Linked DNA regions of Bosea sp. 685. The protein of the gene in region 2 interacts with the protein of the main gene of each other region in a pairwise test. Links are inferred from orthologs where the notes say so. Each region holds a gene or a part of one and is shown on either strand. Other genes may lie near its edges.

The links.
Region 1: the proteins of RMR04_RS28470 (region 2) and rpe interact in binary tests that used the Escherichia coli proteins (3 or more experiments, as listed by UniProt). The link is inferred for Bosea sp. 685 from one-to-one orthologs.

The regions. Positions count from the first base shown.
Region 1 is NZ_CP134779.1:1,839,091-1,845,457, reverse strand. What follows is about bases 1-2,748. They hold rpe (ribulose-phosphate 3-epimerase), read right to left. Parts: upstream 1,843-2,748; coding sequence 1,159-1,842; downstream 1-1,158. Other genes in these bases: RMR04_RS09995 (hypothetical protein), read right to left, coding at 2,672-2,748; RMR04_RS10000 (glutathione S-transferase family protein), read right to left, coding at 1,897-2,574; purB (adenylosuccinate lyase), read right to left, coding at 1-1,013. In the rest of the region: more of RMR04_RS09995, read right to left, coding at 2,749-3,637; RMR04_RS09990 (NAD(P)/FAD-dependent oxidoreductase), read left to right, coding at 3,897-5,144; RMR04_RS09985 (dipeptidase), read left to right, coding at 5,368-6,367. UniProt on the Escherichia coli protein: Catalyzes the reversible epimerization of D-ribulose 5-phosphate to D-xylulose 5-phosphate.
Region 2 is NZ_CP134779.1:5,840,134-5,846,613, reverse strand. Bases 1,201-4,061 are described here. They hold RMR04_RS28470 (PfkB family carbohydrate kinase), read left to right. Parts: upstream 1,201-2,141; coding sequence 2,142-2,981; downstream 2,982-4,061. Other genes in these bases: RMR04_RS28465 (hydantoinase/oxoprolinase family protein), read left to right, coding at 2,998-4,061; RMR04_RS28475 (SIS domain-containing protein), read left to right, coding at 1,201-2,128. In the rest of the region: RMR04_RS28485 (NAD(P)/FAD-dependent oxidoreductase), read right to left, coding at 1-3; RMR04_RS28480 (GntR family transcriptional regulator), read right to left, coding at 72-818; more of RMR04_RS28475, read left to right, coding at 1,115-1,200; more of RMR04_RS28465, read left to right, coding at 4,062-5,049; RMR04_RS28460 (hydantoinase B/oxoprolinase family protein), read left to right, coding at 5,049-6,480. UniProt on the Escherichia coli protein: Catalyzes the ATP-dependent phosphorylation of fructoselysine to fructoselysine 6-phosphate. Functions in a fructoselysine degradation pathway that allows E.coli to grow on fructoselysine or psicoselysine.

The DNA.
Region 1 (6,367 bases), 4.0 Mb from region 2 along the record:
AGCAGCTTGTCGACGACGCCAGTCAGCCGAGCGAGCGCGAAATCGAGCGTCACCGTGGCGTCGGGGCCGATCATCCGCTCGACCGAGGAATGCGAGATGTCGCGCTCATGCCAGAGCGCGACATTCTCCAGCGCCGGCACGACCATGCCGCGCACGAGGCGGGCAAGCCCGGTCAGGTTCTCGGTCAGCACCGGGTTGCGCTTGTGCGGCATCGCCGAGGAGCCCTTCTGGCCGGGCGAGAAGAACTCCTCCGCCTCATAGACCTCGGTGCGCTGCAGATGCCGGATCTCGGTCGCGAGTCGCTCGACCGAGGAGGCCACGACGCCAAGCGTGGCGAAATACATCGCATGCCGGTCGCGCGGGATGACCTGGGTCGAGACCGGCTCGACACTCAGCCCCATCTTCTCAGCGACATAGGCCTCCACACTCGGATCGATATTGGCGAAGGTGCCGACCGCGCCCGAGATCGCGCAGGTCGCGATCTCGGCCCGAGCTGCGACCAATCGGGCCTTGCAGCGGTCGAACTCGGCATAGGCTTGCGCCAGCTTCAGCCCGAAGGTCACCGGCTCGGCGTGGATGCCATGCGAACGGCCGATTGTCGGCGTCAGCTTGTGTTCGAAAGCCCGGCGCTTGATCGCCGCAAGCAGTGCATCGACATCCGCGATCAAGAGGTCGGTGGCGCGCGCGAGCTGCACCGAGAGCGTTGTGTCGAGAATATCCGAGGAGGTCATGCCCTGATGGACGAAGCGGGCTTCCGGCCCGACGATCTCGGCCAGATGCGTGAGAAACGCGATGACGTCATGCTTGGTGACGCGCTCGATCTCGTCGATGCGCGCGACATCGAAGGTCGCGTCCTTGGCCTTGGCCCAGATCGTGGCCGCAGCCTCCTTTGGCACCACGCCGAGCTCGGCGAGCTTGTCGGTGGCATGCGCCTCGATCTCGAACCAGATCCGGAAGCGGGTCTGCGGCTCCCAGATCGCAACCATCTCGGGGCGGGAATAGCGCGGGATCATCGTCTCGTCCTTATGACAAACGAGCCCTCATCCTGAGGAGCGCTCCGCAGGAGCGCGTCTCGAAGGATGCTCCAGAAGGCGCTCGCTGGATCATCCTTCGAGACGCCGCTTCGCGGCTCCTCAGGATGAGGGCTGTACTAAAACCTTAAACCCACTGCCCACGCGCGGCTTCGGCCGCCTTGCGGATCGCGGAGATATTGGCGGCATAGGCGGCAGGTCCGCCCTTGAACACGGCAGAGCCGGCGACGAGAACATTCGCTCCGGCCTTTGCCGCGAGCGGCGCGGTCTCAGGGCTAGCCCCGCCATCGATTTCGAGTGCGATCGGCCGCTCGCCCATCATAGCACGCACCCGGGCGATCTTCTCGAGCACGGAGCGGATGAAGCTCTGCCCGCCGAAGCCGGGATTGACAGTCATCAGCAGGATCAGGTCGAGATCGTCGAGCAGCGGCTCGATGGCGCTTTCATGCGTGCCGGGATTGAGCACGATGCCGGCCTGCTTGCCGTGGCCCCGGATCGTCTGCAGCGTCCGGTGGGCATGCGGCCCGGCCTCGACATGGAACGAAATGAGATCGGCGCCCGCCTTGGCGAAGGCTTCGACATAAGGATCGACCGGCGCGATCATCAGATGCACGTCGAAGGGCTTCTTGGTGCAGGGGCGGATCGCCTTCAGCACATCCGGCCCGAAGGTGATGTTGGGCACGAAATGCCCATCCATCACATCGCAATGGATCCAGTCGGCCCCCGCCTCGTCGATCGCACGCACTTCCTCGCCCAGCTTCGAGAAATCGGCCGAGAGGATCGAGGGGGCGATACGGATGGGAGCGCTCATGCGCCAAGCGTTTAACGCCCGCAGGCCGGCGCCGCAATCAAATCCAGAGGCTTTTCAACGCCGCTTCACCGGGTATGACAGCCGCCGGTCGGCCTCGGTCACTTCCTCAACGGCCACAGCGAAGGCCGACCGGCTGCTCAAACGGCCAAACCAGCCGGCAAGCTCGCTATAGTCGGCTAGCGACGGGCCGCCGAGACGCAAGCCCCAAAACAGGGTCATGAACAGCCCGATATCGGCCACGGACAACGCCTCGCCGAAGAAGTCGCGGCCGGCCAATCGCTCATTAAGCCCGCAATAATGCCGCGCGAGCTCGGCCTCGGCGATCAGCGCATCGGTCTCCTGCGCCACCCGCTTGTTGCGGTCCGCCGTCGGCGGCTCGCTGCGATGCATCAGCGGGCGCACGGCCATGAACAGGATTTCGTCCGCGAACAGCTCGTCCAGCCGGCAGCGGGCGCGCTCCGCCGGGGTCTTGGGATAGAGCGACGGCTGCGGATAGGCCTCATCGAGATATTCGAGGATGATCGTGGAATCGTAGACGACAAACCCTTCGTCATTCAGGATCGGCACCTGCCTTTTCGGGTTCAGCGCCAGCACTTCAGGATGCCTGGGCTCATAGCCCGCGGTCTGGCTGAAGGGCACCATGATGCGCTCAAAAGGCAGCGCCTTCTCCCGCAGCGCGATCTCGACCTTGCGGGAGAACAGGCTGAGCGGCCCGGAATAGAGCGTGATCATGACGGCGAGGCCCCCGGTTTCGTTGGGGCGACCTTCGCAAAGCGAGCCGTCAGCTCACGGCAGGAGACTTCAAACCTCAGGCTTCAGGTCCAAGACTTCAGGCCTCCCTGCGGCGAATACGCGCCGCGAGGCCGCGCAGCAGCCAAGGCTGCAGATAGATCGGGAACTGCGCCAGGGCAAAGAACAGGAAGGTCGAGGGCGGCACGCCGGCTCCCAGCGCCGCAACGATCATGCCCATGTTCCGCTGGCCCGAGCCGTAGCCGATCATGAAGCGCTCCGAGGCCGGCAGGCGGCGCAAGACGAAATAGGCCGTGAGCAGCCCGAAGCCCGAGACCGCGAAGACGCAGGCCAGGAAGAGCAGGACGCGCTTGGGATCGTCGATCGCCGCCTGCGTGACGCCGTCCATCGCGGCGATGGCGAAGATGAAATACATCAGCACGCCAAAACCATCGAGATTGGCCTTCATCCCCTTGATCCGCGCGACGCCGAGCCAGACCCGTAACGCCGCCGCGACCGCCATGCCACCGCCGACGAAGAGCAAAAGCCTGAACGCCAAGACCCAGCTGTCGAGCGGCACAGCGGCGCCCGCCAGCAATTCGACCAGGAAGGGCGCGACAATCGGGCTGATGATCGTGGTCAGGATAACGCAGGCGATGATCAGCGACGGCTCGAAGCTATAGAGGATCGCAACCGCCGGCGACGACATGATCGGCGGCGCGGCGCCCATGATGGCGAGCCCCAGCAGCAGCCCCGGATCGAGCGCCTCCCGACCAAGCAGGAGGAAGGCCCCGCCGATCATCAGGACCGGCGCCGCGACCAGCCAGAGACAGGAGAGGATGAGCTTGCCCGGCCGCCGCACAAGCCCGGCGATGATGCCGAGATCGGCCCGCATGAACACGATCGTGGTGAAGCAGAAAATCGTGATCGGCAGCACCGGACGCGCCGCAGCCGAGAACTGCGGCAAGGCCAGTCCGAGGAAGATCGAGAGCGCGAAACCTTGCGTGCCATGACGGCCGAGCCAGGCCAAAGCGGCGGCGATTGAAGCGGCGAAACGCGAAAGCATGAAGGCCCGGTTTGGACTGGAAGGGCCGCGACACTCGCCGATCTGCCGCCTTGCGTCACCCGCCATCGCCGCAGGCCCGCCCTGCGTCCGCAGAAAATTGCGAGAGAAAGCCGGCAAAGCGAGGCAAACCCACGGCTTGCCGCCGATTGGCGCAAATCTTGCGAAACTTTGGCCGTAAGGCCGCAAAAATGCGCCGTGGCGCTGACATCGCCCCACAAACGGCTATTTTGCTGCAGCAGCGAGCTGGCAGGAGCATGACATGCAGACGGATACCATCGTCCTCGGCGCAGGGATCGTCGGCATTTCGGTGGCGCTGCATCTGCAAAAGGCGGGCCGCTCCGTGCTGCTCGTCGACAAGCGCGGCCCGGGCCAGGAGACGAGCTACGGCAATGCCGGGCTGATCCAGCGCGAGGGCGTCTACCCCTACGGCTTCCCGCATGATTTCGGCGCGCTCATCCGCTACGCGATGAACAACACCATCGACGCGCACTACCATTGGAGCGCGATCCCCAAGCTGGCGCCCTTCCTGTGGTCGTACTGGATGCATTCGCGCGCCTCGCAGCATGAGGCTATCGCCCATAAATATGCGACGCTGATCGAGCATTGCGTCAGCGAGCATGACGCACTTGCGCAGGAAGCCGGCGCGACCAATCTGCTGCGCCGCAAGGGCTGGATGAAGGTGTTTCGCACCGCAGCCCAGCAGGACGAGCGCCTGGCCGAGGCTGCGCGCTGGAACCGCGATTTCGGCCTGAACTACAAGGCTCTCGATGTCGCGACGCTGCGCAGCGAGGAACCTCATCTCGACCAGAGCCTGATCGGCGGCCTGCACTGGACCGACCCGGTGACGGTGGTCGATCCGCTGGGCCTGTCCAAAGCCTATGTCGCGCGGTTCGAAGAGCTCGGCGGCAAGCTCGCGCTCGGCGACGCCGGCACGCTGGTCCAGGACGCCGCCGGCTGGAGCGTGACGCTCACTGATGGCAGCAAGGCCCAGGCCAAGGACGCCGTCGTCGCGCTCGGCCCCTGGGCCGATGTGGTGACCACCAAGCTCGGCTACCATCTGCCGCTCGCGGTCAAGCGCGGCTACCACATGCATTACAAGGCGCAAGGTAACGCCGTGCTCAACCACCCGGTGCTCGACACCGAGCGCGGTTATTTCCTCGCGCCGATGCTGCAGGGCATCCGCCTGACCACGGGCGCGGAATTTGCCGACCGTGACGCGCCCAAGACGCCGGTCCAGCTCGCCCGCGCCGAGCCGATCGCCAGGACGCTGTTCCCGCTTGGCGAGCGGATCGATGCCGAGCCCTGGCTCGGCCGCCGGCCCTGCACACCCGACATGATGCCGATCATCGGCCCCGCGCCCAAGCACAAGAACCTGTGGTTCTCGATCGGCCACGCCCATCACGGGCTGACGCTGGCGGCCGTCACCGGCCGGATGATCGCCGAGATGGTAACGGGCCAGAAGGTCTTCGTCGATCCGACCCCGTTCTCGGCTGCGCGGTTCGGCTGAGGCGGTGTCATCCCGCACGCGCTGCAGCACACAGTGCTGCTGCGCAGATGCGGGACCGCTCTTGGTAAAGAGGCGCCCTCTCGTCACGCGGTCCCGTGTCTACGCAGCAGGGTTTTACGCTGCGGCGCGCACGGGATGACACCCCTGCGCTTTCCCCTCTCGCTTCTCACGCCCTGCCCTGCCACGATCCCGGCCGCTCTCGATTCCAGCTCAAGGTTGCGCCATGGCCCTCGCCGAAGCTCCCGTTCAGGACAATGCCTACGTCGCCGCGCTCGCACTGCTCGACCGCGCGCCGATGATCGACGGCCATAATGACCTGCCCTATGTCATCAGGCTCGACCGCAACGCCAAGGGCGATGTCGCGGCCTATGATCTCGCCAAGCTGCATCCCGACGTCGACACCGACATTCCGCGCATGCAGGCCGGCAAGCTCGCCGGGCAGTTCTTTGCGGCCTATGTGCCGCCGAACCACCCCAAGCCTGCCGGCTTCGCGCTCGCCCAGATCGCGCTGATGCGCGACATCCTGAAGCGCCATGCCGACGTGTTCCGGCCGGGCCTCTCGGCTGCCGATGTCGCTGCAGCCAAAGCCGAGGGCAGGATCGCGCTGTTCATGACGATCGAGAACGGCTCGGCGCTCGACAATCAGCTCGATGCGCTCGACGCCTATTACGATCTCGGCGTGCGATTGATGACGCTTTGCCACAACGGCACGCATGACTGGTGCGATTCCGCGACCGACGCCCCAAAGCACAACGGCCTGACCGCCTTCGGCAAGGATGTCATCGCGCGCATGAACAAGCTCGGCATGGTCGTCGACCTCGCCCATGTCTCGCCCAAGGTGATGCATGACGTGCTCGACGTCACGAGCGCCCCCGTCGTTTGGTCGCATTCCAATGCGTTTTCGCTCTGCGACCATCCGCGCAACGTGCCCGATGACGTGCTCGATCGCGTTGCCGGCAATGGCGGCGTGGTGATGGCGACCTTCGTGCCCGATTTCATCAACCAGGCCGCGCGCGACTGGCACCGCCCGGTCAAGGACCAGTACGGCAAGACACCCGAAGGGCTCGATTACGCCAAGGCGGAACAGGAGATCGAGCGCAAGGTCGGGCCCCGCCCCAAGGCAACGCTGCCGCAATATTGCGACCATCTCGATTACCTCGCCAAGCGTATCGGCCACGACCATATCGGCGTCGGCTCGGACTTCTTCGGCTGGGTCAATCCCG
Region 2 (6,480 bases):
CAGAGGCTCGCCCCGATGGAAGGAGGCGAGCCGGCTTCTCGGCGGGGGCGGGGCATCAGCGGCGGCATTGGTCAGTCCTGCGGGGTCGGCGTCGAATTGCGGAAGACGACGTGGTGGGGGTGGTTCACCGATTTCATGTATTCGATCGGCGTGCCGCCGCCGTCGCGCGCCACCAGCCTCAGCACCAGGGTGGGCGAGCCGGGCTTGAGCGAGAGCAGGCGGGCTTCCATGTCGGTCGCGGTGCCGACGCCGATCTCGCGATCGCGGGCGCTGGCCTCGACGCCGTAGCGGGCTTTCAGCAGCGCGTAGAGCGATTGCCCGGCGACGAGATCCTCCGCGACCAGACCGGCGAAGCGCTCCGCCGGCAGATAGCTCGTCTCGATGCAGAACGGCTCGTCATTCACCGTGCGCAGCCGACGGAACATGATGAGGTCGGCGCCCGCAGCGAGATCGAGCCGGCGCGCGATGCTCTCGGTTGCCGCCTCCTCGCCGAAATGCAGCAGCTTGTTGCCGGGGCTGCCGCCGGAGTTGCGGATGATCCGGGTGATGCCGAGCGAGGAGCTCAATTCGATCGGGCGCGTGACCTGGACCAGGGGGACGCGCGTGCCGCTGGTGCCGTTGCGCTCCAGCACATTGCGCTCGACCAGCTTGTCGATCGCCTTGCGCACGGTCATGCGGTTGATGCGCAGCGTGTCCGCCAGGACGCGCTCCGACGGAATCCGGTCTCCCGGGCCGTAATCGGGCCCGTTGATGAGGTCGAGCAGGTAGTCCTGCACCTCGACATAGATCGGCTTGGCCCGCTTCACGGGTTCGCGCATGGCTGGCGTCTCTCGGATTCCCGTCGTCGCAGTTGAACTGGGATAGAGCATCGGCCCGAAAAGTGGAATCCGGTTTTCGGAAGAAGCCGATGCAAAATCAAAGAGCTACAGCATCGGACCGAATACGATATTCGGTCCGATGCTGTAGCGCCCGGTTCCCGTCACTGGAAGCCGAAAAACGCGCCAGACCAACCCAGGTGACGACATATCCGTGCTGATTGGACTATGCTTGACAGCAATTGGTATAGCTGATTGGTATATACCAATTCTCGCCTGTCAGGAAGTGGCTTGCTCTCATGTCCATCGCTTACGACCGCATCCGCGTGCTGGATGGCCTCGCGCAGACGCAGGCTGCCGTGCCCGAGGCTTTCGCGCTCGGCCGCAAGCTCGCGGCGGGTATCGACCGGATTTATCTCGTTGCCGCGGGCTCGGCCAACCGTGCCATGCTCGGCATCGCATACTGGCTCGAGCATTATTCGCCCGGCATCGAGGTGCGCCGCTACTTCCCGGCCGAATTCATGGCGATCGACCCGCCCCGGCTCGACGGCCGCACATTGGTGCTGCTCGCCTCGAAATCGGGCACGACGCCGGAGACGGTCGCCGCCGCGCGGTTCCTGAAGGACAAGCCCTGCCAGGTCGTGGCCTTCAGCCAATATGCCGACAAGCCGCTGGCCCAGGCCGTGCCGCAGCATTTCATCGTCGGCGACACCAGCGAATCCTTCATCGCCATGTTCATGCTGATGCAGGCTCTGGTCGGTGGCATCATGACGGAGAAGGAAGGCTGGCCGCTTGGCGACAAGCTGCTCGCCTCGCTCGATGCCTTGCCGGGCGCGATTGCCGATGCGGCCGAGCAGAACGAGGAGCGCGCCGCGACGGACGCGGCGCTCTATGCCAAGGACCGGAATTTCTATCACGTCGCCTCGGGGCCGGGCTTCACCACGGCCTATGTCTTCGGCGTCTGCATCCTGATGGAGATGCTCTGGCTGCACAGCTACCCGATCGAGGCGGCCGAGTTCTTCCATGGTCCTTTCGAGATCGTCGACCGCTCGACGCCGCTGATCCTGATCACCGGCGAGGATCCGAGCCGCCCGCTGATGGAGCGCGTCTCGAGCTTCTGCGACACCTATGCCGAGCGCGTGATGAAATATGATTCCCGCGATTTCGCGATGAAAGGCATCGCGCCTGAAATCCGCCCGATCGTGGCGCCCTATATCCTGCAATCGGCGCTGAAGCGCTTGTCGGTGCATCTCTCGGTGCTGCACAACCAGCCGCTGACGACCCGCCGCTATATGTGGAAGGTGGCTTACTGAGCGGAGCGCGGCGATGGCCCACAGGCTGCTCGGCCTAGGCGACAATACGGTCGACACCTATGTCGATCGAGGCTTGCAGTTTCCCGGCGGCAACGCCGTCAATGTCGCCGTGCTCGCCCGCAGGCTCGGCGCGCAGGCTGGCTATCTCGGCTGCATCGGCACGGACGAGGCCGGCATGCTGTTGGTAGACGCCTTGCGGCAGGAGGGCGTCGACACCGGCCATTGCCGTATTCTGCCCGGCGGCAATGCGCGCGCCTTCATCGGCCATGATGGCAATGATCGCCGCTTCCTGCGTTCCGAGCGCGGCGTGCGCGGGCAGTGGGGCGGCTTCAGCGCCGCCGACCTAGCCTATGTCGCGGGCTTCGATCTCGTCCATTCCAGCGTCTACAGCGAGCTGGAGGCCGAGCTTGGAACGATACGCAGCGCTGTCCGCCTGCTGTCCTATGATTTCTCCGAGCGCTGGACCGACGCCAATCTGGCGGCGACGCTGCCGGCGCTCGATATCGCCTTCCTGTCCTTTCCCAATGGCTCGGATGCGGAGTGCCGCGCATTGCTGGAGCGCTGCACCGGTCAGGGCGCGCGGATCGCGGTCGTGACCCGGGGCGCACGCGGCTCGATGGCCTTGTCTGACGGCGCTTTCCACGCGCACGGTATCAGCGAGGCGCGCATCGTCGATACGTTGGGCGCTGGAGACGGCTTCATCGCCGCCTTCATTCTGCGCCTGCTGCATGGCGCGGGTCTGGATGAGGCGCTTGCCGCCGGCGCCGATCACGCCGCTATGGTCTGCGGATATCAAGGCGGCTTCGGCCACGGCGCGGCATGGTCGACGCCGCCCGGCATGACATCGAACTGAAGGCGGGAGTGGCTTCATGGCTTGGCGGATCGGGATCGATTCCGGGGGAACTTTTACCGACGTCTGTCTGTTCGACGACGCGACCGGTGAGGTGGCGGTCTGGAAAGTGCCCTCCACGCCGGATGATCCCTCCCGCGCCATCGCGCGCGGCACGCAGGAAGGCACCGAACGCGTCGGCGCCAAGCCGAGCGAAGTCGCCTATTTCGGTCATGGCACCACGGTTGGCACCAACGCCCTGATCCAGCATCGCGGCGTCAAGACCGGTCTCATCACCACCGAGGGCTTCCGCGATCTGATCGAGATCGGCCGCCAGAAGCGCCCCGATCTCTACGATCTCCAGGTCGACAAGGCGCCGCCTCTGGTGACCCGCGATCTGCGTTTCGGCGTCTCGGAGCGCCTGCGCCATGACGGTTCGGTCGAGATTCCGCTCGACGAAGAGGGCGTGCGGGTTGCCGCCCGCGCGCTGAAGGCGGCCGGCGTCAAGGCGGTGGCAATCGGCTTCCTCTACGGCTTCGTGAATCCCGCCCATGAGCAGGCTGCCAAGCGCATCGTCGCCGAGGAGTTCCCGGAGGCCTTCATCTGCGCCTCGCATGAAGTCGCGCCCGAGTTCCGCGAATATGAGCGTATCTCGACGGCCGTGGTGAACGCCTATCTCGGCCCGGTCATGCAGAGCTATATCCGCCGCCTTGCCGACCGGCTGACGGAACTCGGCGTCACCACGACACCGCATCTGACGCAGTCCAATGGCGGCGTCATCGGCTTCGACATGGCCGCCCGCCTGCCGGTGCGCACCGTGCTGTCGGGGCCGTCCACCGGCGTCGTCGCCGCGCAGGCGATCGGCCAGATGACCGGCATCGAGAACCTGATCACCTTCGATATGGGCGGGACATCCTCCGACGTCGCGCTGCTGCGCGGCGGCGAGGCGAAGTTCGCCAGCGACGCGATCGTCCACGGCTATCCGATCAAGGCGCCGATGCTCGACATCCACACCGTCGGGGCCGGCGGCGGCTCGCTCGCCGCGATCGATTCCGGCGGGCTGCTCAAGGTCGGTCCGCGCAGTGCCGGCGCCGATCCCGGCCCGGTCTGCTATGATCGCGGCGCGACGGAGCCCGCCGTCACCGACGCCAATGTCGTGCTGCAGACGCTGAACCCCACTCATCTGCTCGGCGGCCGCATGCCGATCCGGCAGGATCTCTCGAAGCAGGCGATTAGCCGGCTTGCCGACCAGCTCGGCCTCGACGTGATGGCCACCGCCCAGGGCATCATCTCGGTCGTCACCGCCAACATGGCCAAGGCGATCCGCGTCGTCTCGGTCCAGCGCGGGCATGACCCGCGCGACTACGCGCTCGTCGCCTTTGGCGGCGCCGGTCCGCTGCATGCGGCGCGGCTTGCGCGCGAATTGGAGATGAAGCGCATCGTCGTGCCGCGCAATCCCGGCATCGGCTGCGCGCTTGGCCTCCTGCTGACCGATCTGCGCGCCAATTTCGCCACCACCCGCCTTGCCACATTGGGCGACGCTCTGGTCGGCGCGATGACCGAGGCCTTCGCCGGCCTGGTCGCGCAGGGCGAGCACTGGTTCGCCGAGGAGAAGGTCGCGCCCAACGATCGCAAGCTCCGGCGCACGGCCGATCTGCGCTATCAGGGCCAGAATTACGAATTGTCGATCGACGTGCCGGAAGGCCAGATCTCGAGCGCGACCATCGCGGCTTTGGCCGATGGCTTCGCCGAGGCGCATAAGCGGCTCTACGGCTTCGTCGCCGAAGGCGAGGCGGTGCAACTCGTGACCTACCGCGTCGAGGCGATCGGCTTCGTGCCCAAGGCGCAGTTCCGGCCGCAAGCCGATGCCGGGCCGGAATCGGATCAAGCGATCATCGGCAGCCGCGAGGTCTGGTTCCCCGAGGCCGGCGGTTTCGTGGCGTGCAAGATCTATGATCGCGACAAGCTGAAATCCGGCAATGTCATCGCCGGGCCGGCGATCATCGAGCAGATGGATTCGACCACCGTGCTGTTGCCGGGGATGATCGCGACCGTCGAGCCCTACCTCAACCTGATCCTGGAGACGCCGTGATGATCATCAGCGCCACCGTCACCGTCGATCCGATCACCGTGGAAGTCATCGGCTCCTCCTTTGCCTCGATCACCGAGGAAATGGGTGAGGCGCTGGTCAAGGCGAGCTATTCCACCAACATCAAGGAGCGCCGCGACTGCTCGACCGCGCTCTTCGACATCGGCGGCGATACGCTCTGCCAGGCCGAGCATATCCCGATGCATCTTGGCTCCTTCATCGGCATCATCCCGCATATCCTGAAGCGCCATCCCGTCGCCGAGATGAAGCCCGGCGACGTCTTCATCGGCAATGACGCTTATGAAGGCGGCGGCACTCATCTGCCCGATATCGTCCTCGCGGAACCGATCTTCCATGACGGCACGATGGTCGCATGGGCCGTCAATACCGCCCACCATGCCGATTTCGCCGATCGCGGCCACGCCCATATCTACCAGGAAGGCCTGCGCATTCCGCCGATCCGGCTTTATGACGGCGGCGTTTTGATGAAGGACGTGCAGGAACTGATCCTGCTCAACTGCCAGGTGCCGCGCGAGCGCCTCTCGGATCTGCGCGCCCAGATGGCGGCGAACCGCCTCGGTGTCGAGCGCGTGCGGGCGCTCTGCGACAAATACGGACGCTCGACCGTGCTGTCTGCCGGCAAGGCGCTGCAGGATTATGCCGAGCGCAAGATGCGCGCCGGGATCAAGTCGATCCCCGACGGGGTCTATCTTTTCGAGGATTATTTCGACAATCCCGAAATCGACGAGCCGATGACGTTCTCGGTCGCGATCACGGTCGCGGGCGAGGAGATGAAGCTCGCTTTCGAATCCCCGCCGCAGGCGCGCGCCGGCTTCAACATGGTCTACACCGCGCTGCTCTCGACGGTCTATTACGCGGTCAAAACCGTGGCCGACCCGACGATCCCGCCCAATGCCGGCCTCGCCCGGCCGCTGACCGTCACGGCGAAGGAGGGCACGGTGCTGAACTGCGTCCACCCGGCAGCGGTGAACGGGCGCATCGCGGCCTGCCAGCGCGTCGTCGACCTGATCCATGGGGCGCTCGCGCAGGCTGTGCCAGAGCGTGTGATCGCCGCCTGCTGCGGCACGGCGGCGTCGGCGACCTTCGCCGGCGAGATGCCGGGCTCCGGTCAGCTCTGGGTCTATCTGGAGACGATCGGCGGCGGTTCCGGCGCGCGAGCGACAAAGGATGGTCTCGACGGCGTCCATGTCCATATGACCAACACCTCGAACCTGCCGGTCGAGGCGCTGGAGGTCGAATATCCGCTGACGCTGCTGCGCTACGAACTGGTCGACGGTTCGGGCGGCCAGGGCCGCCATCGCGGCGGCATGGGCCTGCGTCGCGTCTACCGCGCCGAGGCTCCCTGCCGCCTCAATGTCGACAACTCCCGCCTGAACTCGCGTCCCTGGGGCATCGCCGGCGGCGAGTCGGGGC